Regions from separate parts of the Halomonas kashgarensis genome, predicted to be linked through region 1. Evidence: predicted binding sites of a transcription regulator. Region 1 holds the regulator's gene; each other region holds the start of a gene.
What was found. The regulator sigma-54, encoded in region 1, starts transcription at its own class of promoters, with help from an activator protein. The targets are predictions, from matches to a motif close to TGGCACNNNNNTTGCTNT.

Region 1 (7,236 bases):
TAGGCGTGCTGATCCTGGCGCTAGGCGGACTGCTGGTCTACCTGGACCCCGGCGAACAGCGCCAGCCTGGTGTGGACCTGGAAGCGCGCGCCAACGAACCAGGCCATATTCTGGAAGGGGCCGAGCTCACCCTGTTCGGTAACGACGGACATGTTCGCCAAGCCATCCGTACGCCACGCATGACCCATTCGCAGGAGGATATCAGCCAGGCGGAACAGCCCCGCGCGCGCCTGTTCGACAGCCATCGACGCGAGTGGACCGCCGAGGCGGAACAAGGTTTCGTGGATGTTCCCAGGCAACAGCTCACCCTTACCGGCGATGCCCGGTTGCGGGCACCTGAAGCAGGCTGGCAACTCGACACGCAGATATTGCACTATGATGCGCAACAAGCCCACGCCTGGAGCGAGACACCGGCCTTGCTGCAACAACCTCCCCAACGAATGCAGGCCAATCGAATGGATGCCTGGCTGAACGAAAGTCGCGTCCGTTTGACTGATGACGTTAAAGGCTACCATCCACCCGAGACGAACGCTCAAGAGGAAATGCCATGAAACCCACCATCACGGCCGCCATCCTGGCTTCGACACTGCTGACGGGCGGGCTGCCCACGCTAGCCTTTGCCCAATCTTCCCAGGCCCCGATCGAAGTCGAGGCCGATCGCCTGGACCTGGATCAACGCGCCGGCACCGCCGTCTATGCCGGTAATGTGGAGATTCGTCAGGGCGAAATGCGCCTGAAAGGCGATCGCGTTCAGATCCAGCGTAACGACGAAGGGGAGCTATCCCGAGCCACCGCTACGGGCGAGCGAGCCTATCTGCGTCATCAGATCGAAGGCCAGCCCTCGCCCATGGAGGGCTGGGCCCGCAATATCGTCTTTCACGTCGCAGAGCAGCGCGTGGTACTGATCGACCAGGCGGAGCTGAACCAACAGGACGACCATTTCGAGGGCGGATACCTGGAATACTTCATTGACCGGCAGGTGGTTCAGGCACGTTCGGAAACCGGTAGCGGCGATCAGCAGCGCATCCGCATGACGCTCCAGCCCGAACGCCAATAGGCTTCGCCAACGCTGCCCCCATTTCTCGCTACAGGAACCTGGCACCTCGATGAAGACACTTTACGCTCGCCACTTGGCCAAGAGTTACAAGCGCCGCCGTGTGGTCAAGGATATTTCCGTGGAGATCGCGCAAGGCAGTGTCGTCGGCCTGCTCGGCCCCAACGGGGCGGGCAAGACCACTTCGTTCTACATGATCGTGGGCCTGGTGAGCGCCGACGCCGGCAGCGTCAGTATCGATGATCACGATATCTCCCACGCCCCCATGCATGAGCGAGCCAAGGCGGGCATCGGCTACCTGCCCCAGGAAGCCTCGATATTTCGCAAGCTTTCGGTGGCGGACAATATCCTGGCGATCCTGGAAACCCGCCGCGACCTCGACTCGAGCGGACGCGAACAGCAGCTCGAAGCGCTGCTCGAGGATTTTCACGTCACCCACATTCGCGACAATCTCGGCATGAGCCTCTCCGGTGGCGAACGACGCCGGGTGGAAATTGCCCGTGCGCTTGCCACAGAGCCCGCTTTCATTCTTCTGGATGAACCATTTGCCGGGGTCGATCCGATCTCCGTCGGCGAAATCAAGACCATTATCCGCGCGCTCAAGGCGCGCGAAATCGGCGTTCTCATAACCGATCACAATGTGCGCGACACATTGGATATCTGTGACACCGCCTATATCGTCGGCGATGGCCAGATCATTGCCAGCGGCCCGCCACAGGGCATACTGGACAACCAACAGGTGCGCGACGTTTACCTGGGCGCCGACTTCAAGCTCTAGACGACTTCATACTCTAGCCGTCTCAAGCGCCAGATGGCATGCTTATTGCCGGTGGCATGCATATTGCAAAAGTTGACTTGCACCTGGTCCTTGCTCGCACTAGGGTTAAGCTTTCCGATTACGCACGCGAGTCCCGCTATGGTCATGAAAGCCTCTCTTCAATTGCGCATGGGCTCCCAGCTGACCATGACGCCGCAATTGCAACAGGCGATCGCGCTGCTGCAATTATCCACTCTCGATCTGCGTCAGGAAATCCAGCAGGCGCTCGATTCCAACCCCCTGCTCGAGCAGGAGGAGGAGTTCAGCGAGCAGGCGGTGGACGAGGCACAGGAAGCCGAGTGGTCCGAGGACATCCCTAACGAACTGGCGCTCGACAGCGACTGGTCGGATACCTACCAGGACATGGTGCCCGCCGCCGGCAGCGGCGAAGGTCCGGATTTCGAGCGTCAGGCCGCCGGCCAGAGTCTGCAGGGGCACCTGCTCTGGCAACTGGCCATGACCGATCTCGACTGGCGCGAACGGCAGATAGCGGAAAGCCTGATCGATGCCATCGATGTCAATGGCTACCTGACCCAGACCTTGTCCGAGCTGCGCGACGGGCTACGCGATCAGGGCCTCGAAGGCATAAGCACTCGAGAGGTGGAAACCATTCTGCTCCGCTTGCAGCAGTTCGAGCCCACCGGCATCTTCGCCCGAGATCTACGCGAATGCCTGATGCTGCAGCTCGCCACCCTGGCCGATGACACCCCCCTGCTCGCCCACGCCCGCCGTTTGGTCCGCCAGTTTCTCGAGGCGCTGGGCAAGAACGACACCCGCCTGCTCAAGCGTCGGCTGGGACTGGACGAGACCCAGCTCGAGGATGTTATCTCGCTGATACGCACCCTGGACCCGCGTCCGGGCAGCGCCTTCAGCGACGCGGACGAAGGCTACGTCGTCCCCGATCTGGTGGTGCGCCACGATGCCCAGGGCTGGCATCTCGACTTGAACCCCGAGGCGCTACCCAGGCTCAGGATTCAGCCCGATTACGCCAGCCTCATCAAGCGCGCCGACAAGAGCCAGGACAATCAATATCTCAAGGAACACCTCCAAGAGGCTCGGTGGCTGATCAAGAGCCTGTCCAGCCGCAACGACACCTTGTTGCGCGTGGGGCGCGAAATCGTCACCCGTCAGCTCGGCTTTCTCGAGCAAGGCGAGGAGGCCATGAAACCCTTGATTCTCGCCGATATCGCCAGCGCCGTGGACATGCACGAATCGACCATTTCGCGCGTCACCACCCAGAAGTTCATTCATACGCCACGCGGGGTCTTCGAGCTCAAGTACTTCTTCTCCAGCCAGATAGGCAGCGCCGACGGCGACAGCCACTCCAGTACCGCCATTCGTGCCCGACTGAAGAAACTGATCCAGGAAGAGCCTCCAGGCAAACCGCTTTCCGACAGCCGGCTGGTCACCCTGCTTGGCGACAGTGGTATTCAGGTGGCTCGCCGTACCGTCGCCAAGTACCGTGAGGCGATGGGAATTCCCTCTTCCAGCGAACGACGCAGGCTACGCTGAAGTAGAGCTCTCGTGGAAATCGAGAAAGTTGTTCGCGGGGCTTTGCTCAGCAGGAAAAAGAGTTACAATCGAAGTACAGTCCGATGGATAAGGAGTACGTCAATGCAAGTCAACATCACAGGTCATCATGTCGAACTCACTGACGCCCTGCGTGACTACGTCGAGGAAAAACTCGCTCGCGTTGAACGCCATTACGACAATATCACTACCGTTCAGGTAACCCTGTCCATCGAAAAAGAGCGTCAGCACGCGGCCTGTACGTTGCACGCGGCCGGTGCCGATCTTCACGCCGAGGCCATGGATTCGGACATGTATGCCGCCATCGATGCACTGGCCGACAAGATCGACCGTCAACTGGTCAAGCATAAGGAAAAAGCACAAGCCCGCGCCCAAGGCGCTGGCGTGCGCTGAGCCAATGATGCTGGAAACCATCCTGCCCCCCGAGCGCGTGCTCTATGATGTGCCCGGGGGAAGCAAGAAACGGGTGCTGGAATTCTTCAGCACCTTTATCGCCCAGAACACCCCCAGTCTCGATAGCCAGGAAGTCTTCAGTCGCTTGATCGGTCGAGAGCGCCTAGGCAGTACCGGGATCGGCAATGGTGTCGCTATCCCCCATGCGCGCAGTCCGCATTGCGATGCCCCCATTGCAGGTTTTCTGAAGCTGGCCGAAGCCATCGATTTCGATGCCGTCGACGGTGAACCCGTGGACCTCATCTTCGTGCTGCTGGTCCCGGAAGAGGCGGATGATACTCACCTTGCCCTGCTAGGCCAGGTGGCGACCATCATGAATGACGGCGACACCCGTGTCCGGTTGCGCAAAAGCACCAGTCAACGTGAGCTGCTGGAGTTGCTGAGAGACAAGATCAGGCAGCAGAGCTCCAGTTAGTTCGGCACCGTTCAGCTTCTGGCGTGCTTCTGTCAAATTACGCTTTCGATACGATTCTGCCTCCGTTACCGGACGGCCCTCGATAGAGGCTTACTTGCAAACCTCTCGCCTATTTCGCCTTGAAGAATGGCTGCAACCTGCACGGTAATAGCTAAAATACGGTGCGGAAGGAGATTCGTCATGCAACTCGTGATTATCAGCGGTCGCTCGGGATCGGGAAAGTCCATTGCCCTGCAGGCATTGGAGGATCTCGGCTATTACGCTATCGACAACCTTCCCGCCATGCTTCTGGATTCATTGATAGAGGAGCTCGGTGAGGGCGGCAATCGCAGCCATCTGGCGGTAAGCGTCGACGCGCGTAATCTTCCCCATGCCTTGAAGCGTTTTCCCAGCCTGCTGCAGGAGCTCAAGCGTCGACATATCGATTGCCAGCTCATCTACATGACAACCGATGCGCGCATCTTGCTGGAACGATACTCGGCCACCCGGCGTCGTCATCCGCTGACTCGCGATAGCGAAATGACCCTGGAAGAAGCGATAGCCCACGAGGAAGAGGCGCTGAGCGAGATACGCGATCTTTCCGATCTGATGATCGATACCTCGCGGCTATCGGTTCACGATCTGCGGCGTCGCATTACCGACCAGGTTTCCCATCATCAGCGCGATCAGTTGACGCTGACTTTCGAGTCGTTCGGTTACAAGCGAGGCATCCCGCTGGATGCCGATCTCGTCTTCGATGGACGTTGCCTGCCCAACCCCTACTGGGACCCCAACCTACGCGGTGCCACCGGTCGCGATGCATCCATCGCCGCCTTTCTGGAAGGCTATCCCTTGGTGGAGGAGATGCTGACCGATATCCAGGCCTGGCTGGAACGCTGGCTGCCCGCCTATCAAAGCAGCCAACGCAGCTACCTGACCGTCGCCATCGGCTGTACCGGCGGCCAGCACCGCTCCGTCTACCTTGTCGAGCAGCTGGCCGCCAGGCTGGTAGGCAATTTCGGCCAGATCAGCCTGCGTCATCGCGAGCTGGGGTTGCAGCACACTCTCACGAATACAACTCAAATTGCCACCAGTTCAAGTGCAAGCAATGGCGACCCGGCGGCATTCACCTGCGAACAGGACTGACCCGATTCGACCTCACCGTGCCACAAGGATTGTCGGATACGCGAAGCCATGGGAAAGGCGGATAGACAAGGATAGATAGACAAGGGATAAAAGGTGCCTGAACGCAAATTGACTCTCATCAACCGACGCGGCCTGCATGCCCGAGCCGCCACCAAACTGGTGCAATGCACGCAAGGCTTCAAGGCCCGCGTGAGCGTACGCAAGGGCGAGATGGAAGCCGATGCCGCCAATATCATGGCATTGTTGATGCTGGCGGCTCCCTGCGGCACGGAACTCACCGTGCAGGCGGAAGGTGAAGATGCCGACCAGGCCCTGGAGGCAGTCCAGACCCTGGTCGAGTCTCGCTTCGATGAAGACGCCTGAACCCGCTCGAAAGCCTGAAATTGTTCAGTCTTCCCCTCCAGCCACCGTCATTTCATCGATCAACCAGCTGCCGGTATGGATACTTCCCCGGGTATCAGTGTCATCGCCGATCGCTACCAGTCCCTTGAACATCGACTGCAAGGTACTGGCAATCGTGAACTCTTCCACCGGGTACTGAACTTCACCGTTTTCCACCCAGAAACCGGCGGCACCCCGAGAGTAGTCGCCAGTCACGCTATTAACTCCCTGGCCCATCAGTTCCGTTACCCAGATGCCGCTTCCCATCTGCTTGAGCAGGCTTGCGCGTGACTCCAGGGGAACCTGCAAGCGCAGGTTGCGAGCGCCCCCGGCATTGGCGGTGGTCTCCATGCCCAAGCGCCTGGCGCTATAGGAGGAGAGCATATAGCTTGCCAACCTACCTTGTTCGATAAAACGGTTATTGCGCGTCTGTACCCCCTCGTTGTCGAACGGGCTACTGGCCATGGCGCCCGGCTCCATCGGCCGCTCTTCCAGATTGAACCACTGCGGAAAGACGCTATCTCCCAGTCGGTCGCACAAGAAAGACGCTTGTCGGTAGATGGCACCACCCGCGATGGCTCCCATCAAGTGGCCGATCAAGCCGCTCGCCAGGCTGGGGTCGAACAATATCGGGAAACGCCCGGTCGCGGGGCGCCGAGCACCCAGTCGACGTAGCGTGCGCTGGGCCGCCTGTCGTCCCACTGCGTCGGGCTTCTGCAACAAGCTCGGGTCACGCGCCGAGGTGTATTCATAGTCGCGCTGCATTCCGGCGCCGTCTTCGGCGATCAGCATACAGGAAAGCGAATGGCGACTGCCGCGCTGACTGCCGATGAAGCCGTGGCTATTGGCGTAGACGCGCACGCCTTCTCCCGTCGACAGCGACGCACCCTCCGATTGAGTGATGCCCTCGACGTGGCGGCCGGCGTTTTCGCAGGCCAGGGCCAATTCAATGGCTTCGTCCGTGGTCAACGCCCAGGGATGATGAACTTTCAGATCGGGTAATTCGCGCGCCATCAGGTGGGCATCCGCCAGCCCCGCCATGGGATCCTCGCCGGTGTAGTGCGCGATGGCGATCGCCTTTTCCACCGCCGCCCGTATCGAGTCTTCTCCCGCATCGGTCGAAGAGGCGCTGCCCTTGCGTTGGCCCAGGTAAACCGTCACGGCAATGCCTTGATCGCGGGAAAGCTCGACCGTTTCCACTTCACCCTGGCGCACGCTGACGCCCACGCCCTGGTCCACGCTTGCGCCGACTTCGCAGGCATCCGCGCCCAGCTGCCTTGCCAGCGACAACGCTTGAGCGGCACGGCTTTCCAGAAGTTCCTGCTGCGCTTGCGCATCAAACGCTTGGGTCATGTTTTTCTCCTTCCATTGCCGGGATTGCCCGGCGGATGAATGATGTCGCTTGCGGCCTGATATACTGCCGGTACCTGAAAACGTCAATGAGCCACACCATGCCTAAAC
Region 2 (7,236 bases), 150 kb from region 1:
GCACGGCACCGCGTGAGACCAGCTCGCTGGTTAGCAGGGAACGGAACCCGCGCTTAAACTCTCCGCCGCTACCGCGGTAGGTATAACCGTTGATCTCTTCGCTGCCATCGGGGAAATACAGGTTGAGAAACCGTACACGCTCGTTGCGCAGGATACCGTTGGCTTCGTGGCGCGCCAGTACATCCCAGTGATGGGCGGCCTGCATGCGTTGCTGCTCGGTATAGGGATAGGTGACGGCAATCGGCGCTTGAGAAGTGTTGGCGTAGAAGCAGCCGCTCAGGACCAGACTGGCGAGCCCCAACGTCAGACTGCGCACCAGTGGGCGAAAGTTGGTAGTCCGCGACGCCTTGGCGAGGCCCGAGAAGGAGAACGGGCGGAAACAGACGGATGAATAAAGGGAAGCGCGTAACTTGGGCACCGGGGATTCCTTCTCGCATCAGGACGGCGTAAGTGCCGATGTATAGGTCGTAAATGCAGACACAAGTGCATGCGTATCAGTAAAAGACGATTGCAGCGTAGTCTGCCATGCTCTGAAACAATCGGCCACGCCGGAGGAAACTTGAACATTCCTTTGACGCTGGTGTCAGCGTCCGGGTGGTCAATGGCGCCACTGAGCCAGTAAGATAGCGCGGGGTTTCGTGGCGCTCCCCATGGGTTTTCCGCTGATGCACCGTTCCGCTGCCGGGACGATTTTACGAGGTTAGTTTTGTTGAGCGAATTCTTGCATGCTTGAAGACCATCGCGGGGTATCTCGTCACGATTCACTGCTGTCGGCTTATCCCGAGGAGGAAAGCGGCAACGCCTGGATGATCAGTTATATCGACATCATGACGCTGCTGGTGGCGCTTTTCGTGATCATTATCACCGCTGCGGGCCCGGCGAATGTTTCGCTTTTCAATCGTGAGCCGGAGCCTGAATTCGTCTTTGTTCCGGAGCCGGTGCTGGAAGTGCCGTTGCCCGAGTCCCTGGGCCAGGCACGCCGAGGGCGGCTGGGATTCGAGTTGCCGCCGGCCGGTTCCCGGCAGATCGCGCCGTTGGCGGTAAGCGCCGCGCTGGGCGTGGCGGGTCTGCCACCGCGCCGCACCTGGGTGCCACCTTTGTTGGCGCAACCGGCATCGCTGCCTGTCACTGCCGAAGCGGCGCCGCCTCCTTCGCCCCAGGCCCCGGAAGAATCGCCGCTGCTGACGTATCCGGTCGCCTTTGGCGAGTTGGTCGCGGTTCCCGAGTCGCTGGCCTTCCTGAGACAAGCCACCGCTCCCGAGAGTGATGAGCCCATTCTCGTGGCTCTGCCCCCGGAGCGCCCTGAACTTGCCGAAGAAGTATCCGCACCGAGACCGCTACCCCGCATGATGCTGGAGGATAACACCGACCTGGCATCGCCGCTGGCGGATTTCATGGTGGTTCTGACCGACCGCGCACCGCTCAATGTCGAGGAAGTGGACCCCGAAGCGGTGGCGGGCGCCCTGGCCTTGGCACCGGTGTTGTCTCAACGCGTGGAAGAGTCCCCTTACCTGCCGGATCTCGAGGGAGTGGAAGTCTCGCGGGTGGAGGAGGGCATCAAGCTGCGCGTGCAGGATCGCTTGCTGTTTCCCTCGGCCCAAGGTGAGCTGACCGATGACGGTCGCGAGCTGGTATCCAGCCTGGTGGAGACCATCCAGCGTTACGAAGGAGAAGTGGCGGTCGAGGGCCACTCCGACAGCCGCTCGATCAACACCGAGGAATTTCCTTCCAACTGGGCGCTCTCCAGCGCACGGGCCATCGCTATCGTCCATGCCCTGGTAGACGCGGGAGTGGACAGCGAGCGCCTGCGAGCAGTGGGCCTGGCCGATACCCGCCCCCTGGCGGACAACGACACGGCGGAAGGGCGTGCGCGCAACCGCCGCGTAGAAGTCGTCATTGAAGTGGAGTAGGCAAGTTAGGCCGAGCGTCTTGCTCACTCCTTAATGACGCACCATATCGGTGCGTTTTTTTATTCCATCCTGACCAGGATCGACCGTCGTCTTTTCCTACGAAACGTGATGTCGCCAGGATCGATGTTTCTATTCGGGTTTCTTCCCACCTGGCATGTTAACTGCTACATGTTCACTACTGTAGCAAAGCGCGCGTAACCAGTAGCTCCTGGGAACAAGAAAGAATATTCGAGAGCAAGGTAGAGTATTCGAGAACAAGGTAAGAGTATTCGAGAACAAGAGATGAATACGCAACGGGACGTGTATCGAGAAATCGGCCATTAAGGTGACGCCATGCACAAAAGAACTTCACACACCGCGCCGGCTCCTCCGGCTGATCTGGCGCTTCGCCCTCGGTTGGTACTGACCGACCTGGACGGTTCCTTGCTCGATCACGATAGCTATGACTTCTCGCCGGCCAAGCCATGGCTGGCGAGGCTCAAGGAGTGGGGGGTGCCGGTGATCCCGGTGACCAGCAAGACCCGCGCGGAAATGCTGCCGCTACGCGAGGCGCTGGGTCTCACCGCGACTCCCTTCATCGCTGAAAACGGTGCGGTGATCGGGCTGCCACCGTCGTGGTGTCATGCTCGCCTGGACCGCCCCGGGTCGGGACGCGACGGTATGGTCATCAAGCATACCGGGGTGGATATCGGTTTCATTCATGCCCGACTCGATGTCTGGCGCCAACGCCTCGGCGTGGCGTTTACCCGCATGGATGAGCTTTCGCTGGACGAGGTCAAGGAATTGACGGGGCTCGACGACGAGGGAGCGCGGCTGGCCTGCTTGCGTGAAGGCAGCGAGCCGCTGATCTGGCAGGACAGCGACGAGGCTTTGGCACGTTTTCGGCACAGCCTGGAAGGAGACGGCCTGCGCCTGACCCGAGGTGGACGGTTCTGGCACGTCATCGGTGTCGCCACCGACAAGGGCAATGCCACGGAGTGGCTGATCGGTCGTTTCAGCGCCTTGCGCGGCAAGCACCCGCTTTCCATCGGGCTCGGCGACGGTCCCAACGATATTCCCATGCTGGAGGCGGTCGACCAGGCGGTAGTGATCCGGGGCTGCCACCAGTTGGACGTGGAGCCCAGCGCTCAGGGGCTGTATCGCACACGCCAGCGCGGGCCGTTAGGGTGGGCTGAAGGAGTGGCCTACTGGTGGGGGCAAAGTGACCGCCGGCTTACGGCGGAAACGAGGGAGACGGCATGAGCGATTTTCATCAGAACGGTGTCATTACCGATTTTCATAACTTGACGCGGCGTCCGGTGGAAGCGCTCGAGGCGGACCTGGTCAAGTTCTCCCGGCGACGGCCCATGGGCTTGATTCTGCCTTCGCTGTTTTCCGAACTGGAAGGCCCGGCGCTTTCCGGGATCATCGATGAGCTGACCAAGGTGCCCTACCTGAGCGAGATCGTGGTGGGCCTGGACCGGGCCGACCGGGAGCAGTTTCTCCATGCACGGGAGTTCTTTTCCCGCTTGCCGCAGCATACCCGTATCCTGTGGAACGACGGCCCGCGCCTGCGCGAGCTCGATGAAGAGCTGGATAGCCACGGCCTGGGGGCGCTGGAACCGGGCAAGGGACGCAACGTCTGGTACTGCTCCGGCTACGTGCTGGCGTCCGGGCGCACGTCGGTGGTGGGCCTGCACGACTGCGATATCCTGACCTACGAGCGGGGCATGCTGGCGCGCCTGTTGTACCCGATCGCCCATCCGCGCTTCAGTTACCGCTTCTGCAAGGGCTACTACCCGCGAATTGCCGAGGGCAAGTTCAACGGCAGGGTGGCGCGCCTGCTGGTCACGCCGCTGCTGCGGGCGCTGAAAATCGTCTGCGGGCCGCTGCCGTACCTGGACTATCTCGACAGCTTCCGCTATCCGCTTTCCGGCGAGTTCGCCATGCGCAGCGATGTTCTGGAGGGGATTCGCATCCCGGCGGATTGGGGGCTGGAGATCGGTGTGCTTTCCGAGCTGCAGCGCAACTATTCCCACCGGCAGATATGCCAGGTGGATATCGCCGATACCTACGATCACAAGCATCAACCGGTGAGCCAGGATGACCCCGGCAGCGGCCTGAACCGCATGAGTCTGGATATTTCCAAGGCGCTCTATCGCAAGCTTGCCACCCAGGGGGTGAGCTTCAGCAGCGAGGATTTCCGCACCCTGAAAGCGACCTACTACCGCCTGGCGCTGGACTTGATCGAAGCCTACGACCACGACGCCACCATGAACGGCCTGAGCCTCGATCGCCACAGTGAGGAGCAGGCGGTGGAGCTGTTCGCCGGCAACCTGCTGGAAGCGGGCAACCTGTTTCTCGACAACCCACGCGAGCGGCCCTTCATTCCCAGCTGGGACCGCGTTCAGGCGGCCGTTCCCGATATTCTCACGCGCATGCACGAGGCCGTCGAACTCGATAACCGGGGAGAGGTGTAGCCCTCTGCTATAAAGGTTTAGAAAAACAACTACTTGAACTAACGTATAAACCGGCCACGTCACCCAATAGTCATGGGTGGCGTGGTCAGTTTTTTTATAGGGATAAGTAAGAGTCAGTACCGTCATCAAATATGGCATGGGAAGCCAGCCGTAGCTCGGGATCGACCTTGGTATTGCGACAACTTGTCTCAGGTAACGGAACGTAAAAAGGACTACTCTCTAGAAATCAAATAGGTTATTTGCTTAGAGGAAATGGTTATGAAAAACCTCCTTTTTTCACGCCGTGCGTTATCCCCTCTTTTGCTGGGGGGCATGGCGTGGGCGGCGTTGGCTTCGCCGGGCATGGCTGACGAAACCGCCGCTTACCGCGAGACCCAGTTGGGTCTTTACCTGACGGCCAGCGAAGCCTATGACCTATTGCAAGAACAGGACGATGCCCTGTTGATCGATGTACGCGATCCCATCGAGATCAAGTTCACAGGCTTTGCCGAACCTACCGATATCCATGTGCCGTGGATGCTTGCCGACCGCGACAAGTTCGATGAACAGGCGCGAACCTGGGCGATGGCGGCTAATGAAGACTTTGCCCGTCAGATCGAGGCGCAGCTCGACATGCATGGCGCGAGCGACGCGACTCCCTTGATCGTCATGTGCCGCTCCGGTGCCACACGCAGTGCCCCGGCGGCGGACGTGATCGCGGACATGGGGTATACCCAGGTGTATTCCGTCAGCGACGGATTCGAGGGGGGCAAGCTCGAAGAGGGAAATTCCGCCGGGGTGAGGGCAAGGAACGGCTGGCGTAACTCCGGCTTGCCCTGGAGCTATGAAATCGATCCAGACGTTGCCTGGCAAGGGAATGATCGACCCTGATATCCGAGCTTCACTCAGCCTCGGTTGGTTGAGGATGTCTTCCGACACCCCTGGTTCCCGATAACTTGTTTCTGAAGGCTTTCTAGCCCACTGGAGATCACATGTCCTTACCATTCAATAATACCTGCCGCTTCAATTCCGTGTTTGCGGGAGTGCTGTGCACGGCAGCCTTGAGCATTGCACCCGTGGCTTTTGCCGATGACGGCAGCGAGGCATCGCGAGAGCGTGCCCTGGTTATCGTCACCAGTGACTCCCTTGAAACCCAGAGCATGGCGATGATTCTTTCCCGTGCAATGCAGGAGCAGGGGAGCGACCTGCACCTCTTGTTGTGTGATGGCGCGGGGGATCTGGCGGTGGAGGGCTATGCCAGCGAACGGACGGTCGCCCCTCGCGACATCAAGCCCGAGGGGCTGTTGGCAACCATGATGAATGATGGCGCGAAGGTGGATGTCTGCGCCATTTACCTGCCCAACTCCGAATATGAACAGGACGACCTGCGGGAAGGTGTCGGCGTCGCCATGCCGGGGCCCATGGCGGAAATGATGCGCGACCCGAAGATTCCGGTCTATACCTTCTGATAACCCCACATTCTGTCGAATGGAGGCTATATGGCAACGCCGCTGGTCACCCCTTTCTTCGATGAACCGACCAATACGTTCAGCTACGTGGTGCAGGACCCCGCCGGCCGGGCGTGTGCGATTCTCGATTCGGTGCTGGACTTCGACTATGCCGCCGGGCGTACCGACGTACGTTCCGCCAACGATATCATTCGGTTCATTCAGGATCGTGAGCTCGAGGTGGAGTGGATACTGGAGACCCACGTGCATGCGGATCACCTCTCCGCTGCACCTTACCTGCACGAGGCCCTGGGCGGCAGGACGGGGATAGGCGCTCGCATCCTGGAGGTGCAGGATATCTTCGGCAAGGCATTCAACGCGGGGAGCGAATTCGCTCGGGACGGCAGCCAGTTCGATCGGCTTTTCGAGGAAGGCGATACCTTCACCATCGGTGGACTTGAAGGTTATGTCCTGCATACCCCGGGGCACACGCCGGCGTGCCTGACCTATGTCATCGGCGACGCCGCGTTCGTCGGCGATACGCTGTTCATGCCCGACTACGGCACCGCCCGCTGCGACTTTCCCGGGGGCGATGCCCGCACCCTGTTTCGCTCGATTCAGAAAGTTCTTGCCCTGCCCGATGCCACGCGGCTGTTCCTTTGCCATGACTACAAGGCACCGGGGCGCGATACGTATCAGAACGAGACCACGGTGGGCGAACAGCGATCCCATAACGTGCATGTGCGGGAGGGCGTGAGCGAGGACGAGTTCGTCAGCATGCGTACCGAGCGCGACGCCACCCTGGGCATGCCGAAGCTGATCCTGCCCTCGGTTCAGGTCAACATGCGAGCCGGGCATATGCCACCGGCCGAAGAGAACGGCCAGGTCTATCTCAAGGTCCCCCTCAATCTTTTCTGAAGCGCTCGAAGGAGAAAACCATGAAACACAATGTAGGCAGTATCGACAAGATCGCCCGTATCGTGATCGGCCTGGCGCTTATCGTGCTGGCACTGACCGGCACCATCGGGATATGGGGCTGGATTGGTATCGTGCCGCTGGCGACGGGGCTGCTGGGCACCTGTCCGCTCTACTCGCTGCTGGGGGTCGATACCTGCAAGCGCCGTCATTCGTAAGTGGGCGAGCCGGCAGTTAACAGGTAACGGGAGAACATTACGTGGATTGGAGTGCGAGTCTGCAAGGCTTGGTGGGCGGAATCTTCATCGGCCTGTCCGCCGTCTGGCTGATGGCAACCATGGGGCGAATTGCCGGTATCAGCGGCATCGTGGGAAACCTGGTGACCCGTCGGCCCCCAGGGGACAGCGCCTGGCGCGCCACCTTCGTGCTGGGCCTGATCAGCGGGCCGCTGTTGCTGATGGCATTCGGTGGCGGCTTGGGCAATGTCGAGGGGCGACCGGGAGCGGTCGTGGGCGAACCGCTCGG
Region 3 (7,236 bases), 1.4 Mb from region 1:
GGGCACACCCCGCCACCACCGCGAAAAACAGCACCACCAGTACCAGCCTTAACCACCGCGGAGCGAGAAGGCGACCCTTCATAGCTTGACCTGCATCGACCATCCCCTTACAGCTGGCTCAAGCGGGCCAGCATTTCATCACTGGTCGAGACGGCGCGGCTATTGATTTCATAGGCACGCTGGGTCTGGATCATGCTGACCATCTCTTCCACCACGTTGACGTTCGAGGTTTCAACATAACCCTGGAAAAGACGTCCGGTGCCATTCATGCCGGGCATGTTCTCATTGGCAACGCCGGAAGCCCCGGTTTCCAGGTACAGGTTCCCGCCGACGCTTTCCAGACCCGCCGGATTGATGAACGTCGCCAGGTTCACTTGACCCACGACATTATCTTCCGCAATGCCCGGCTGGCGTACGCTGACGGTACCATCTTCACCTATGCTCACCGAGAGAGCGTTCTGCGGAACGAAGATAGCCGGCTCCAGGGGATAGCCGTTGGCGGTAACCATCTGGCCGTTCTCGTCGAGCTGGAAGCTACCGTCCCGGGTATAACCGACGGTCCCGTCCGGCATCAGCACCTGGAAGAAGCCGTTGCCGTTGATGGCCATATCGCGGGAGTTTTCGGTCTGCTCCAGTCCACCCTGAGTGTGCAACCGTTCGGTTGCCACCGCGCGGACACCGGTACCGACCTGCATGCCCGAGGGCAAGCGGTTCTGCACATCGTTCTGTGCACCCGGCTGGCGCATGTTTTGATAGAGAAGGTCTTCGAATACGGGACGTGAGCGCTTGAAACCGTTGGTACTCACGTTTGCCAGGTTGTTGGAAATCACATCTAGCTTGGTCTGTTGCGATTCCAGGCCTGTCTTGGCCGTCCACAGGGACTTAATCATTAAGTTATTTCCTCAAGTTACGTGGCGGCTGGATCAGCCCTGCAGCGCCAACAGGTTATTGGCCCGTTGGGCGTTTTCATCGGCGGTACTGATGACTTTCATCTGCATGTCGTAGCGCCGTGCCACGTCGATCATCGAAACCATGGCATCCACGGGGCTCACGTTGCTTCCCTCGAGAGCCCCGCTGACAAGCCGGGCGCCCTCGTCGGCCGGCAACATGCCCGGCTCTCCCTCTTCATTAGGGGGAGCACGAAACAGGCCGTCCTCGCCCCGCACCAGCTCACCTTCTTCAGGCGTCACCAGCTTTATCCGCGCCACTTCCACCAGAGCCTCGGGGCCTTCTCCCTGGCCGATGGCGCTGATGGTGCCATCGGCGCCGATCGAAACCTGGGAGCCTTGCGGCACCGCAATTGGGCCGGCCTCGCCCATTACCGGCCGGCCGACATTCAGCAGCACGCCGTTACTATCCAGTTGCAGGTCGCCACGACGGGTATAGGTTTCCGTACCGTCCTCGGCTTGCACCGCCAGCCAGGCATTGCCCTGCATGGCCACATCCAGCGTCCTGCCAGTGCGCGAGATAGGGCCTTGGGAGTAATCCGTTCCCGGTGTGGTGGTGACGGCCGAGACGCGCGTGGGTAGCAGCGCATCACCCTGGGTGGGCACCGAGCGTGCCGCCTGCAACTGGGCACGGAAACCGGAGGTGGATACGTTGGACAGGTTGTGGCTGACCACGGACTGTTGGTCCATGCTCTGTTTGGCACCGCTCATGGCGGTATATAGCATACGATCCATAGATAGCTCTCTACACTGCCATTAATTAGATATTGATAATGGTTTGCAGGAGCTCATCCTGGGTGCTGATGGTTTGCGAGTTGGCCTGGTAGGCACGCTGGGCAACGATCATATCCACCAGCTCACGCGCCAAGTCCACATTAGAAGTTTCAATCGCACTGGCTTGAACTAACCCTCGCTGACCGGTACCCGGCGCGCCCACCAGCTCAGGGCCAGAGGAGCCTGTCGCCGACCACAGGTTATCGCCTGAAGGGTTCAAGCCTTCGGGATTACGGAAGCTCACCATGGCGACCTGGCCTGCAGCAACTGTCTGCTCATTGGAGAAGTTCCTCATAACGGTACCATCCTCTTCGATGGTAACTCCTATAAGGGAACCGGATGTGTAACCATCTTGACTAAGAGTGTTATTAGTAGAGCTATTTGAAAACTGTGTTGTTCCAGCTAAACGAAAGTTGAATGTTAAATCATTGGCACCGGTACCTAACGCATCTGCGCTAGTGATTGTAATTGCCGACCTATCGCTGCCTTCCACACCTATAATATCCCCATCACCATTTCTTTCAAGCGTACCGTCACTTTTAAATTTAAGAGCAAAGTCGTTAGCTATTCCTGTGTAAATTCCGTTTACTGCTGTCTTTACTGACCACGCATTTTCCCCTGTTTTTTCAAAATACGCTGTCACACTTTGCGCAGTACCTAATGAGTCGTATACAGTAAAAGAGTTTGAGTAATGGTAATTAATTTCTGTTACTGCATCGTTATCTTCATCTTGCTTTGCTTCTAAGCTATTGAACACTTCAGCTTGATTGCGAAGGTCAGCATTATTAACGTCGATACTGGCATCTAAATTATAGACCGCTTGGACACCCGAATTCTCTCCCTCGCTAGAACCTGTTGCACGAGCTGGCATATCATCAGCCGGCACGCTGATAGGTACTGGTGCTCCGCCTTGTGCAATTGGTGAGAAAAGATCATTAGCGTCACTAAGTCCATACCCCATAATCTGGGCCCCCTGGGAGTTGATTAAACGCCCATCGGCAGTCAAGTTTAGCTGGCCGTTGCGGGAGTAGCCGATATCGCCATTGGGGAGCTGAAAACGGAAGAAGCCTTCACCGGCAATCGCCAAGTCCAAGTTACGGCCTGACGACTCTATGTTGCCCTGGGTGAAGTCCTGCATGGTTGCGGCAACACGGGTACCTAGGCCGATCTGCTGGGCATAAACATCGGCGAACTGTACGTTAGACCCTTTAAATCCCACTGTTTGGGAGTTGGCAATATTGTTACCGGTGACGGCGAGCTTAGCTTGCTGTGCGCTTAGACCACTGAGTGCTTGTGAAAAGCTCATGTAATTCCCCTGAATATAACAATGTGATGCGTCGTTAGCGTTGAACGCCGCGAGATCAAAGAATCTGTTTAATTTGGTTAAGCGTGACCTGACCATAAATAGCGCCTAAGTCCAAGCGCACCTCTTGGCCTTTCACTTGCGGCGTGACACCTTCCACCAAGGCATAATTCAACGGCTGAGCACTGATCTCATTGCCTTCTGCATCTTTGGCAGCGTAGCTAACACGGTAATCACCAGCAGGTAGCGCTTCACCGTCATTGGTTTTCCCATCCCACTGGAAAGACTCAACTCCTGCACTCACTGCGCTTACTTCGTTGCGGTACACCACTTCGCCTGCACGACTGCGCACTGTGATTTCTACGCTATTGGCTGGTTTTTCGAGCTCTATGCCAAACGGTGTGGCATAGCTGTTACCTTCGTCATCTATGTTCACTTTAACGTTGTTACCAGGCACGAGTACGGCATTACCAATCAAGCCAGACGCCTGAATCATCTTAGAAGCGTTCATCTGCTCGGTAATGCCGTTGAGCGTTTCATTGAGGTCTTCGATGCCATTGACGGTGTTGATCTGCGCTAGCTGAGAAGTCATTTCCGCATTTTCCATGGGATTGAGCGGATCCTGGTTCTTCAACTGCGTGATCAACAGTGTCATGAAGCTGTCCCGCAGCTCTGCGGATTGGCTCGCTGACTTGGCCGCCGCACCACCGGAGTTGATGCTGCTGATCACACTGGTATCAATGTTCATGGCTTATCCTTCTCCCAGAGTGAGCGTTTTCATCATCATCTGCTTGGTGGTGTTCATGACTTCGACATTGGCTTGATAGGAGCGCGAAGCCGAAATCATATTGACCATTTCATGAACCGGCTCCACATTGGGTTTGGTAACGTAGCCTTGTTCATCAGCGGCGGGATGGCCCGGTTGATAATCCATGCGCAGCGGCGATTGGTCTTCCACCACTTCGGTGACACGAACGCCGCCGATTCCATAGCGGTTCTGCGCCTGGGTCTGGAACATGACCTGCTTGGCACGATAGGTCTCGCCATCCGGCCCGGCGACGCTGTCGGCATTGGCCATGTTGCTGGCGGTTACGTTCATCCGTTGGGACTGGGCGCTCATTGCCGAACCGGCAATATCAAAGACGGAAAACATCGACATTTAATTATTCCTTGGTTATTCCGGCTGCATGGCGTTTTTCAGCCCCTGGATGCGGCTATTGATAATCGTCAGCCCCGCCTGGTAACGCACGGCGTTATCCGCGAACTGGGTACGCTCTCGATCCATGTCCACCGTATTGCCATCGAGACTGGGTTGATCCGGGATGCGGTAAAGCAATTCACTACGTCCCGCTCCCGTGGGTGGGCCTTCTCCTTGAAGATGCCGCTCCGAGGTACGAGCCAAGCTCAACCCGCCGGAAGCGCCTCCTGGAGACCCTTGAGATACCGCCTTTTCCAGTTCGCTGGCGAAGTCCATGTCCCGCGCCTTGTAGTTAGGCGTGTCAGCGTTTGCAATATTGCTGGCCAGCACCTCGTGACGCGCTTGTCGAAGGCCCAGAGCCTGCTGGTGATAGTTGAGCGATGCCGCTAGCTGATCGATCATGCCAACCCTCTCTCAGGAGGTAAAAATTCGAAGATAATTTTGATGATGAAGAATAGCGCGGGCCTTGCCAGCCTAAAGCATGGAACAACCCCGGTTTTCACCAGTATTTCTAATGCTGTATCGCACTGCAAAAAGCTACAATAACACGTTCTCAATCTCACCTTTTCTCATCACTGCGGGCCGCTCTTATGTGTTTGCCTCATACATATTGCTTAGTTCTTCGTTTAGCCCGTGGTTTTTTATTCAAGGTGGGCTTGATGTTATTGCTGGCTCCAAGCGTGGCCCTTGCCTCTTCCGATAACGAAGAACTCATGCAACAGGTCCATGCCTTTCTCTATGAACAGGCGAGTCCGCTAGGCGAAGAAATTCTTATCGAAGTACAGCCACCCTCCCCCCATCTACCGCCTTGCGTGGCTCCCGAACCATTTCTGACCAACACCAGCCAATCACCGCTAGGCAGAGTCTCGGTTGGGGTACGCTGCGGCGACACGGGGCGCCAGGTACGCTACCTGCAAGCGGAAGTCGGCGTTATCGGCAATTTCGTCAAGGCTGCCTCGGCCATCGAGCGTGGCACTCTCGTCACGGCCGACATGCTGGAAGAGCATGCCGGCAATTTGAATGAACTTCCGTCCCAAGCCCTGCTGGAAGCGGCTGACATCGTCGGTCAGGTAGCGCGTCGCCCAATACGCGCCGGCAGCGTCTTTCAGTCACACTACCTCCAAGCACCCACCGTAATTGAACGCGGCCAGCGCGTCGTAGTCGAAGCACGTGGAAGCGCCTTTCGGGTTAGCCGTGAAGGTGAAGCATTGGAGAGTGGCGGCGTGGGAGATCGTGTCCGCGTGCGTTTTGGTGCACGGGAAGTATTGACCGCACGTGTCGCCGAAGAAGGGACTCTGATAATAGATTTTTGATCGACCCCTAAAGTCTCTCCGCCGAAGGCCGATAGTGATACCAACTGGCATGAGTGCTATTAAACGGCGACGATGAGGCAAGCGACGTGAAAATTGACAATCTCAATCCACTGCTGCGCAACAACCAGCCACAGCAGCGGGATGAAACGCAGAAAGCGGGCTCGTCCCCTACCACAGAGCCCAAGACTGAAAGCCGAGCCACGACACAGCTCAGCCAGGCTTCCATTGGCGATCAGCAGGATATCGATACCGCCAAGGTAGAGGAAATACGCAGTGCAATCCGCGAAGGGCGCATGGAAATCCGCGCCGACCGTATCGCGGATGGTCTGATCGAAAGTCTCCGCGAAACGGGAGGAAGCGACCTGTCATGAGTCTTGCCCGTATGCTTGACGACCAACTTGCACGCCTGACATCCCTGATGCGATTGCTCGAGCACGAGCAACAACTGCTGACAAGCGGAAGCATCGACGGGGACGCCCTGGCCAGTGTCGCCGAGCAGAAACAGACATTGCTTGCTGATCTCGAGCGTATGGAGACTTTACGTCGCAACGTGCAGCAGCGCCTGGGTTATGCCGCCGGAATCAGCGGTGCCACACAGGCAGCCAAGGACGCCGGTTGCCATGAAACGTGGGCTGAGCTGTTGAACAATAGTGAACGTACGGCGCGCATGAACCAGTTGACGGGTCAAATGCTCTCGGTACGCATGAAGCACAACCAGCATATGCTGGACTATATCCGCCAGATCGCGGAAAAAACTCTTTACCAAGCCGATGGACGTAATGGTCCTCAATCAGGCCGCATCAACGCCTCTGCCTGAAAACAAGGTTGTCTTCCCTTTCACGCGCTACTTTCCCGTTTCCATGTCACGCTGATCATCCCCCCAGGCATTTGCCGTGGGGATATCGTATGACACACAGGATGTTCTCTTTTTAGACGCCCCCAAACGTAAAAACCCCAGCTCATGCGAAGCTGGGGGGCGGGATAGGTGCTGACGACGACTGCGCCGGGCTCCGGCTGACCTTTCCCCTTGAACATTATAAAGCTGAAAACGGTTAAGCTAGAGGGGAGCAGGTCACCATTGAGCGCCCTTGTGGCTGGCTTTCTCTCCCGCACACAAAAAACCCAGCCGGGTGGCTGGGTTCTCTGCAGGATAGGTGCCTGACGATGACCTACTCTCGCATGGGGAAGCCCCACACTACCATCGGCGCTAAGCGGTTTCACTGCTGAGTTCGGCAAGGGATCAGGTGGTTCCCACTCGCTATGGTCGTCAGGCGTAACGGGTAATGCATATCATGCTGTGTCGTCCTGGTGTGTTGCCATTGACGTGTTTTGTGAGCGTCTCTGTCACTTCAAGCAAGCGTGTCGCTTACTCGTTGCGTATCCGGTTCTCTGCGTGTGTTCACACGCGATCGTTATCATTTTGAGCAGACCCCTTGGGTGTTATAGGGTCAAGCCTCACGGGCCATTAGTACACGTTAGCTCAACGCCTTGCAGCGCGTCCACACCGTGCCTATCGACCAGCTGGTCTCGCTGGGCCCTTCAGGAGGCTCGAGGCCTCGGGGATGTCTCATCTTGAAGGGGGCTTCCCGCTTAGATGCTTTCAGCGGTTATCCCGTCCGACCATAGCTACCCGGCAATGCCACTGGCGTGACAACCGGAACACCAGAGGGTCGTCCACTCCGGTCCTCTCGTACTAGGAGC
Region 4 (7,236 bases), 1.7 Mb from region 1:
CCTGACCGCCGGCATAACCCCCGGTGAGGTGGGAGTAACCGAAAAGCCCCGCGCCGCCATGGCCGAACACCTTGTCGGCCAACGACTTGTTGCGGTTCGAGCGTTCGCACACCGAATAGTTGCCCCGCCGACACTGCTCGCATTCGCCGCAGAAGATGGTAAAGGGCACCACGACCCGGTCGCCGACTTTAAGGTTCTTCGTTTCGCTGCCGACCTCCATCACCTCGCCCATGAACTCATGACCGAGCACGTCCCCGGATTCCATGCCGGGGATGAAGTGATCGTAGAGGTGAAGATCGGAGCCGCAGATTGCACAGCTGCTGACGTTGACGATGGCATCGCGGGGATGCTCGATTTCCGGGTCTGGAACCGTATCGTAGCGAACGTCGTTCTTGCCGTGCCAGCAAAGTGCTTTCATGGTCACTTCTCCCTGTACTGTTGCGTCCTGAAACAACCGAGCTATGTCTTGGATACGTGTATCAACCGGTATTAACTAGGTATCAACATAGTTCAAGGCTGGTGGACGTCAGGTAAGAAAGAGTAACTATTTTATGGGACCAGATTGCTCATCGGGCTTGCCAAGGCTGGCTCACCCCTTGCGTTCGATGTCGATATCGCTGGCCTGGGTAAAATCTCCCAATACCATCATGTGGCCGAGTTTACCCGCCTTGGTGGAAAGATAGTGCTCATTGTGCGGATTCAATCCGGTAGTGATCGGCAGGCGCTCGCTGATGATCACGCCGTCGCGGGTCAGGGCATCCACCTTGCGCGGATTGTTGGTCATCAGCTTGAGGGCGCTGACACCGAGGTGGTCGAGCATCGGCACGCACAAATCGTAACGGCGCATGTCGGCACCGAACCCCAGCCGCTCGTTGGCTTCCACGGTGTCGGCGCCCTCGTCCTGCAGGTGGTAGGCGCGGATCTTGTTGAGCAGGCCGATCCCGCGGCCCTCCTGGCGCAGGTAGAGCAGCACGCCCCGCCCTTCATCGGCGATTCGCTTGAGCGCTTCCTGCAACTGATAGCCGCAATCGCAACGCATGGAAAACAGCGCATCGCCGGTGAGGCATTCGGAATGTACACGGCCGAGCACCGGCTCGCCATCGGCGATATCGCCCAGGGTCAAGGCGATGTGGTCCTTGCCGGTGGCATCGTCCTCGAAGCCATGCATATTGAATGTCGCCCAGGGAGTGGGCAGCCGGGAGGCGGCGATGAAGCGAATCGTCACAGGGTACCTCGAAGATCAGCCACGACAACTTGGCAGCATGTTGAGTCAAAGGAGAGCCATTCTAGCAGGAACCGTTGCTTGCCTCACGAATTGCGTCTTTATGTGCATGCCGACGGGTTTTCAAGTACGACTGGCTTTTCCAGTACAATCCTGCAGTACGATAAGCGCATTGCTGTTAAGAACAGTGTTGTTAAGTACAATGCCGGCAAACTTCCCGAGAGCAAGACTACTATGTCCAGCCAAGAGCTTCACAACGACCGCTTCCTACGCGCCCTGGCGCGCCAGCCCGTGGACCGTACGCCGGTATGGATGATGCGCCAGGCAGGGCGCTACCTGCCGGAATACCGTGCCTCACGTGCCGATGCCGGCAGTTTCATGGATCTGTGCCGCAACCATGACCTGGCCTGTGAAGTCACCCTGCAGCCGCTGGAGCGCTATCCGCTGGATGCCGCCATCCTGTTTTCGGACATTCTCACCATCCCCGATGCCATGGGGCTCGGCCTCTACTTCGAGACCGGCGAAGGACCCAAATTCCGCAAGACCGTGCGCACCCCCGACGAGGTCGCGGCGCTCACCCCGCCCGACGCCGAGCGCGACCTGGACTACGTGATGCGCGCCGTTTCCACCATCCGCCGCGAACTCAACGGTCGCGTGCCGCTGATCGGCTTCTCCGGCAGCCCCTGGACCCTGGCGACCTACATGGTCGAGGGCGGGTCGAGCAAGGATTTCCGCCACATCAAGACCATGCTCTACGATACGCCGGATACCATGCACCAATTGCTGGATACGCTGGCGCAAGCGGTGACCGATTACCTGAATGCGCAGATTCGCGCCGGCGCTCAGGCGGTGCAGATATTCGATACCTGGGGCGGCGCGCTTTCCACCCCGGCCTACCTGGAATTCTCGCTGCGCTACATGGAGCAGATCGTCGCCGGCCTGATCCGCGAGCACGACGGACGCCGCGTGCCGGTCATCCTGTTCACCAAGAACGGCGGCCAGTGGCTTGAGCACATCGCCGCGGCCGGCAGTGACGCCCTGGGCCTGGACTGGTCGACCGAACTCTCCGACGCCCGCGAGCGGGTCGGCCATAAGGTGGCGCTGCAGGGCAACCTGGACCCCAATGTGCTGTTCGCCCGGCCCTCGGCCATTCGTGCCGAAGTCGCCCGGGTGCTGGACAGCTACGGTGCGGGGCCGGGCCATGTGTTCAACCTGGGCCACGGCATCAGCCAGTTCACCAATCCGGATAACGTCACTGCCTTCATGGACGCCTTGCACGAGCTGAGCCCTCGCTACCACCGCAATATTCCCTCGACCCCCAGCGACACTTGCCCGGGAGCCCCGTCATGAACCGTCCCCTCGATGAAACGTGGTTCACCGAAGTCTTCGATAGCCAAGGCAGCGCCTTCTCGCTCAAGGTGAACGAGAAACTGCTCGACGTGCAGAGCCCCTATCAGCATCTGGAAGTCTACGCGACCCAGACCTTTGGTAACCTGATGGTGCTGGATGGCTGCGTGATGCTTACTGATCGCGACAACTTTCTCTATCATGAGATGATCGCCCATCCTGCGCTTTTCACTCATCAGAACCCCAGGCGCGTGGTGATCATCGGTGGTGGCGACTGCGGCACGCTGAAAGAAGTGCTGCGTCATCCCGGCGTGGAGAAAGTGACCCAGATCGATATCGACGAGGAAGTGACCAAGGCCGCCGAACGCTTCTTCCCGGCGCTCACCGAGTCGAACGACGACCCGCGTGCGGAGCTCTTGTTCGCCGATGGGGTGAAGTGGGTGGACGAGGCCGACGATGCCAGTATCGACGTGCTGATCATCGATTCCACCGACCCGGTGGGGCCAGCGGAAGGCTTGTTCAAGACCGACTTCCTCAAGCGCTGCCACCGCATTCTCAAACCGGGCGGCGTGATGGTGCAGCAGAGCGAATCTCCGCTCTACCACAGCGGCTCGATCATTCGCGAGCTGCGCCGCGACATGCAGGCAGCCGGCTTCGACAGCGTGGCAACGCTGCCCTTCCCGCAGCCAGTCTACCCTTCGGGCTGGTGGAGCGTGACGCTGGCGGGCAAGGATTGCGATGTCTGCGATTTCCGCGAGCAGGCAGCGGCAGAAAGCGCGATGGCACTACTCTACTACACCCCCGAGGCTCACCGAGGCGCCCTGACCCTACCTCCGTTCATGCGCCAGGCCTTCGATGTCTGACGTTGTATAACCCGACATAACGGCTTACAAAGACACAGGCGGCAACGCTGCCGTGAAGCGATTCAACAAGACACCAATAAAGGAAATCTCATGTCTGCCAAGTTATTGATGGGAACGGGTGCCGCCCTGCTGCTGGGGCCGGTCATTGCCCAGGCGGCGACGCTGGACGATGTGCGCGAGCGCGACTCGCTACGCTGCGGCGTGAACGCGGCACAACCGGGTTTCTCCTCGCTGGATGACGACGACCAGTATCGCGGCCTGGATACCGATGTCTGCCGCGCCGTGGCCGCCGCCGCGCTCGGTGACGCCGAAAAGGTACAGTTCGTGCCGCTGGATTCGGTGGAGCGCTTTACCGCGCTGCAGTCCGGCGAAGTGGACCTGCTCTCGCGTACCACTACCTGGACCTCCCATCGCGACACCACCATGGGAGTCAATTTCACCGGGGTCAGCTATTACGATGGCCAGGCCTTCATGGTAGCCAGCGACCTGGGCGTGCAGAGTGCCACTGAGCTCGACGGAGCGGCGGTATGCACCCAGTCCGGCACCACCAGCGAACTGAATCTGGCGGACTATTTCCAGGTCAATGACATGGAATACGAAGCGGTGGTGTTCGACTCCCCCGAGCAGTCGATTGCCGGCTTCGAGGCAGGCCGCTGTGATGTACTGAGTTCGGATGCTTCCCAGCTGTATGGCCAGCGAATGCACCTGGATAATCCCGATTCGGCCGTGGTGCTGCCGGAGATCATCTCCAAGGAGCCCCTCGGCCCGGCCGTTCTCCAGGGTGACGACCAGTGGTTCAATATCGTCAAATGGTCGCTGTTCGCCATGCTCAATGCCGAGGAGTACGGCATCACCAGCGCCAATGTCGACGACATGCGGGGCTCCGACGATCCCAATGTGGCTCGCATTCTGGGCAAGGACGACAATTACGGCGAAGGCATGGGGCTGGAGGCAGACTGGGCTTACAACATCATCAAGCAAGTCGGTAATTATGCCGAAGTCTACGACCGCAATGTCGGGGAAGGCTCCGATTTCAATATTGCCCGGGGCTTGAACGCCTTGTGGGTGGATGGCGGCATCCAGTACGCCCCGCCAATCCGCTGAGAGTACTGAGAGACCAGGAGCACTGAGGAACTAAGCGTACTCAGAAACCAAGAGTCACGACCCGCGCCAAGCGGCGCATTAAAGGCCACCGCCCGCCGTTGAGTACTGTTTTGGTGCGACACGAGACGGGTGGTGGCTTTTTTGCACCTCAAACTTTCGTCGCAACAAAAGTCGCTTGCGTTGAAAAGCGATGAATTCGCGCCATACCGTCGCTGGCATCTTCCTTGCTAGGTTTTAGACACATGCTACGGCATGCACAACGATACCAATCCAAGTGAGGGGACTCTCATGCTGAACAAGAAACACCTAGTAATGCTGGCTTCCGCCGGTGCCTTGACCCTGACGGGCATGGCCACGACAGCCCAAGCTGACACACTGGAAGACACCCGGGAACAGGGCTCGGTTCAGTGCGGCGTCAGTGACGGCTTGCCGGGTTTTTCCGCGCCGGACGATGAAGGCAACTGGCAAGGACTGGATGTCGATGTCTGCCGCGCCGTGGCCGCTGCCGTACTCGGCGATGCCGACGCGGTGGACTACATCTCGCTGAACGCCGTCGAACGCTTCACCGCGCTGCAGTCCGGTGAAGTCGACGTACTGTCGCGCAATACCACCTGGACCACCACCCGCGACACCACCCTGGGGTTGAACTTCACTGGTGTAACGTTCTATGACGGTATCGGTTTCATGATCAACCGGGACCTGGGAATTAGCAGTGCCGAGGAGCTCGACGGAGCCGCCATCTGCGTTCAATCCGGCACCACCACCGAACTCAATGTGGCCGATTACTTCCGGGCCAAGAACATGGAATTCGACCCGATCGTCTTCGACACCTCCGAACAGACCGTGGGCGGCTACCAGGCCGGCCGTTGTGACGTGCTGACCTCGGACACTTCCCAGCTGGCCGCGCTGCGCATCCAGCTCGATAATCCGGAAGGCTCCATGATCCTGCCGGAAATCATTTCCAAGGAACCGCTGGGTCCGGTGGTACGCCAAGGCGACGATACCTGGTTCAACATCGTCAAGTGGTCGCTGTTCGCCATGATCAATGCCGAGGAATACGGCATCAACAGCGACAACGTCGACGAGATGATGGAGTCGGAAGATCCCAATATCGCGCGTATCCTCGGCCAGGATGACAATTACGGCGAGGCTATGGGCCTTGATGCTGACTGGGCTTACCAGATCATCAAGCAGGTGGGTAACTACGGCGAAATCTTCGACCGTAACGTAGGTCCGAATTCACCGCTGGAAATCGAGCGTGGAGTCAACGCTCTGTGGACAGAGGGTGGCATCATGTACGCTCCCCCGATTCGCTAAGCGTCTCGCTTGACCTTGGCCCGCCGCTCTTTCAGGAGCATGGCGGGCCTTTTGAATGACCTTCCGTGTGGCGGAGACGCAACCCATGTCCGTTAGACCCAATGCTCGCCCGGTGGGCCAAAAGCCCCCTTTCTGGCGAGACCGCGCCAAGCGCGCCCTCATTTTTCAGCTGCTGTTAGTCGCCGCCGTGGCGGCTTTCCTGCTTTACATCGTCGGCAATGCCCAGGCCAACCTGGAGGCACGCGGAATAACCACCGGTTTTGGTTTTCTTACCAATACCGCGGGCTTCGGCATCGTCCAGACCCTGGTGGATTACTCCTCGCAAAGCACCTATGGCCGCACTTTCCTAGTCGGCCTGCTCAACACATTGCTGGTGGGGGCTCTCGGGGTTCTGGCCGCGACCATCATCGGCTTTACCGTGGGTATCGCCCGACTATCGCCCAATTGGTTGCTGGCTCGTCTGGCCAATGCCTACATCGAGACCTTTCGTAATATCCCGCTGCTGCTGCAGATATTCTTCTGGTACTTCGCCGTGCTGCGCACCTTGCCCAGCGCCCGCGACAGCCTGGCGTTCGGTGAGGTGCTGTTCCTCAACGTGCGCGGGCTGTACCTGCCGCAGCCCCTGTTCGAGTCCGGCTTCGGCATCATACCGGCGGCCTTCATCGTGGCGATTGTCGTCAGCATTGCCTTGATGGTGTGGAACAAGCGCCGCCACGAGGCCACGGGCAAGCGTTTCCCCGCCGGCTGGATCGCTCTGGCGTTGATTCTCGGCCTGCCGCTGCTGGGCCTGGTGGCAACCGGGGTGCCCGTCACCTGGAACGTGCCCGAGCTTCGCGGCTTCAACTTTCGCGGCGGCGTCACCGTGATTCCGGAATTTCTCGCCCTGTGGTTGGCGCTTTCGATCTACACCGCGTCGTTCATTGCCGAAATCGTGCGTTCGGGCATCCAGGCGATCCCCCATGGCCAGACCGAGGCGGCCCAGGCGCTGAGTCTGCCGCAGAAACTGGTATTGCGCCTGGTCATCATTCCCCAGGCATTGCGCGTGATCATCCCGCCGTTGACCAGCCAGTACCTGAACTTGATCAAGAACTCCTCGCTGGCCACCGCCATCGGCTATCCGGATCTGGTATCGGTATTCGCCGGCACGACGCTGAACCAGACCGGCCAGGCAATCGAAGTTATCGCCATGACCATGGCGGTGTACCTGACCATCAGTCTTTTGGTCTCAATGTTCATGAACTGGTTCAACGCACGCGTTGCACTGGTGGAACGCTAGGCCCGGGCGAGATCAGGAGACAAGCATGATTCATAACCAAGAAATGATTCCCCAGCAGCCGGCGCCGAGCAATACCATCGGCCCGCTTGCCTGGATGCGCGCCAATC

Region 2: the regulator sigma-54 is predicted to act here: its motif matches at 2,061-2,078, upstream of R5M92_RS07640 (HAD-IIB family hydrolase).
Region 3: the regulator sigma-54 is predicted to act here: its motif matches at 4,677-4,694, upstream of flgB (flagellar basal body rod protein FlgB).
Region 4: the regulator sigma-54 is predicted to act here: its motif matches at 4,750-4,767, upstream of R5M92_RS14885 (amino acid ABC transporter substrate-binding protein).

Annotation. Positions count from the first base shown of each region.
Region 1 is NZ_CP137552.1:1,507,292-1,514,527, forward strand. It holds gene lptC (LPS export ABC transporter periplasmic protein LptC) at 1-551, shown strand, start outside; gene lptA (lipopolysaccharide transport periplasmic protein LptA) at 548-1,057, shown strand; gene lptB (LPS export ABC transporter ATP-binding protein) at 1,107-1,832, shown strand; gene R5M92_RS06970 (RNA polymerase factor sigma-54) at 1,971-3,383, shown strand; gene hpf (ribosome hibernation-promoting factor, HPF/YfiA family) at 3,486-3,794, shown strand; gene R5M92_RS06980 (PTS sugar transporter subunit IIA) at 3,799-4,269, shown strand; gene rapZ (RNase adapter RapZ) at 4,450-5,394, shown strand; gene R5M92_RS06990 (HPr family phosphocarrier protein) at 5,488-5,757, shown strand; gene pmbA (metalloprotease PmbA) at 5,782-7,128, opposite strand; gene yjgA (ribosome biogenesis factor YjgA) at 7,227-7,236, shown strand, end outside.
Region 2 is NZ_CP137552.1:1,658,210-1,665,445, reverse strand. It holds gene R5M92_RS07650 (hypothetical protein) at 1-301, opposite strand, end outside; gene R5M92_RS07645 (OmpA family protein) at 726-1,910, shown strand; gene R5M92_RS07640 (HAD-IIB family hydrolase) at 2,244-3,152, shown strand; gene R5M92_RS07635 (glycosyl transferase) at 3,149-4,369, shown strand; gene R5M92_RS07630 (rhodanese-like domain-containing protein) at 4,628-5,239, shown strand; gene R5M92_RS07625 (hypothetical protein) at 5,341-5,817, shown strand; gene R5M92_RS07620 (MBL fold metallo-hydrolase) at 5,848-6,714, shown strand; gene R5M92_RS07615 (DUF2892 domain-containing protein) at 6,735-6,929, shown strand; gene R5M92_RS07610 (YeeE/YedE family protein) at 6,971-7,236, shown strand, end outside.
Region 3 is NZ_CP137552.1:86,753-93,988, reverse strand. It holds gene R5M92_RS00425 (flagellar basal body L-ring protein FlgH) at 1-82, opposite strand, end outside; gene flgG (flagellar basal-body rod protein FlgG) at 108-890, opposite strand; gene R5M92_RS00415 (flagellar basal body rod protein FlgF) at 924-1,682, opposite strand; gene flgE (flagellar hook protein FlgE) at 1,708-3,027, opposite strand; gene R5M92_RS00405 (flagellar hook assembly protein FlgD) at 3,083-3,772, opposite strand; gene flgC (flagellar basal body rod protein FlgC) at 3,776-4,183, opposite strand; gene flgB (flagellar basal body rod protein FlgB) at 4,199-4,624, opposite strand; gene flgA (flagellar basal body P-ring formation chaperone FlgA) at 4,882-5,535, shown strand; gene flgM (flagellar biosynthesis anti-sigma factor FlgM) at 5,622-5,906, shown strand; gene R5M92_RS00380 (flagella synthesis protein FlgN) at 5,903-6,352, shown strand; rRNA gene rrf (5S ribosomal RNA) at 6,692-6,807, opposite strand; rRNA gene R5M92_RS00370 (23S ribosomal RNA) at 6,980-7,236, opposite strand, start outside.
Region 4 is NZ_CP137552.1:3,234,785-3,242,020, forward strand. It holds gene R5M92_RS14860 (zinc-dependent alcohol dehydrogenase) at 1-418, opposite strand, end outside; gene ribA (GTP cyclohydrolase II) at 590-1,168, opposite strand; gene hemE (uroporphyrinogen decarboxylase) at 1,457-2,572, shown strand; gene speE (polyamine aminopropyltransferase) at 2,569-3,432, shown strand; gene R5M92_RS14880 (amino acid ABC transporter substrate-binding protein) at 3,523-4,536, shown strand; gene R5M92_RS14885 (amino acid ABC transporter substrate-binding protein) at 4,825-5,853, shown strand; gene R5M92_RS14890 (amino acid ABC transporter permease) at 5,939-7,129, shown strand; gene R5M92_RS14895 (amino acid ABC transporter permease) at 7,155-7,236, shown strand, end outside.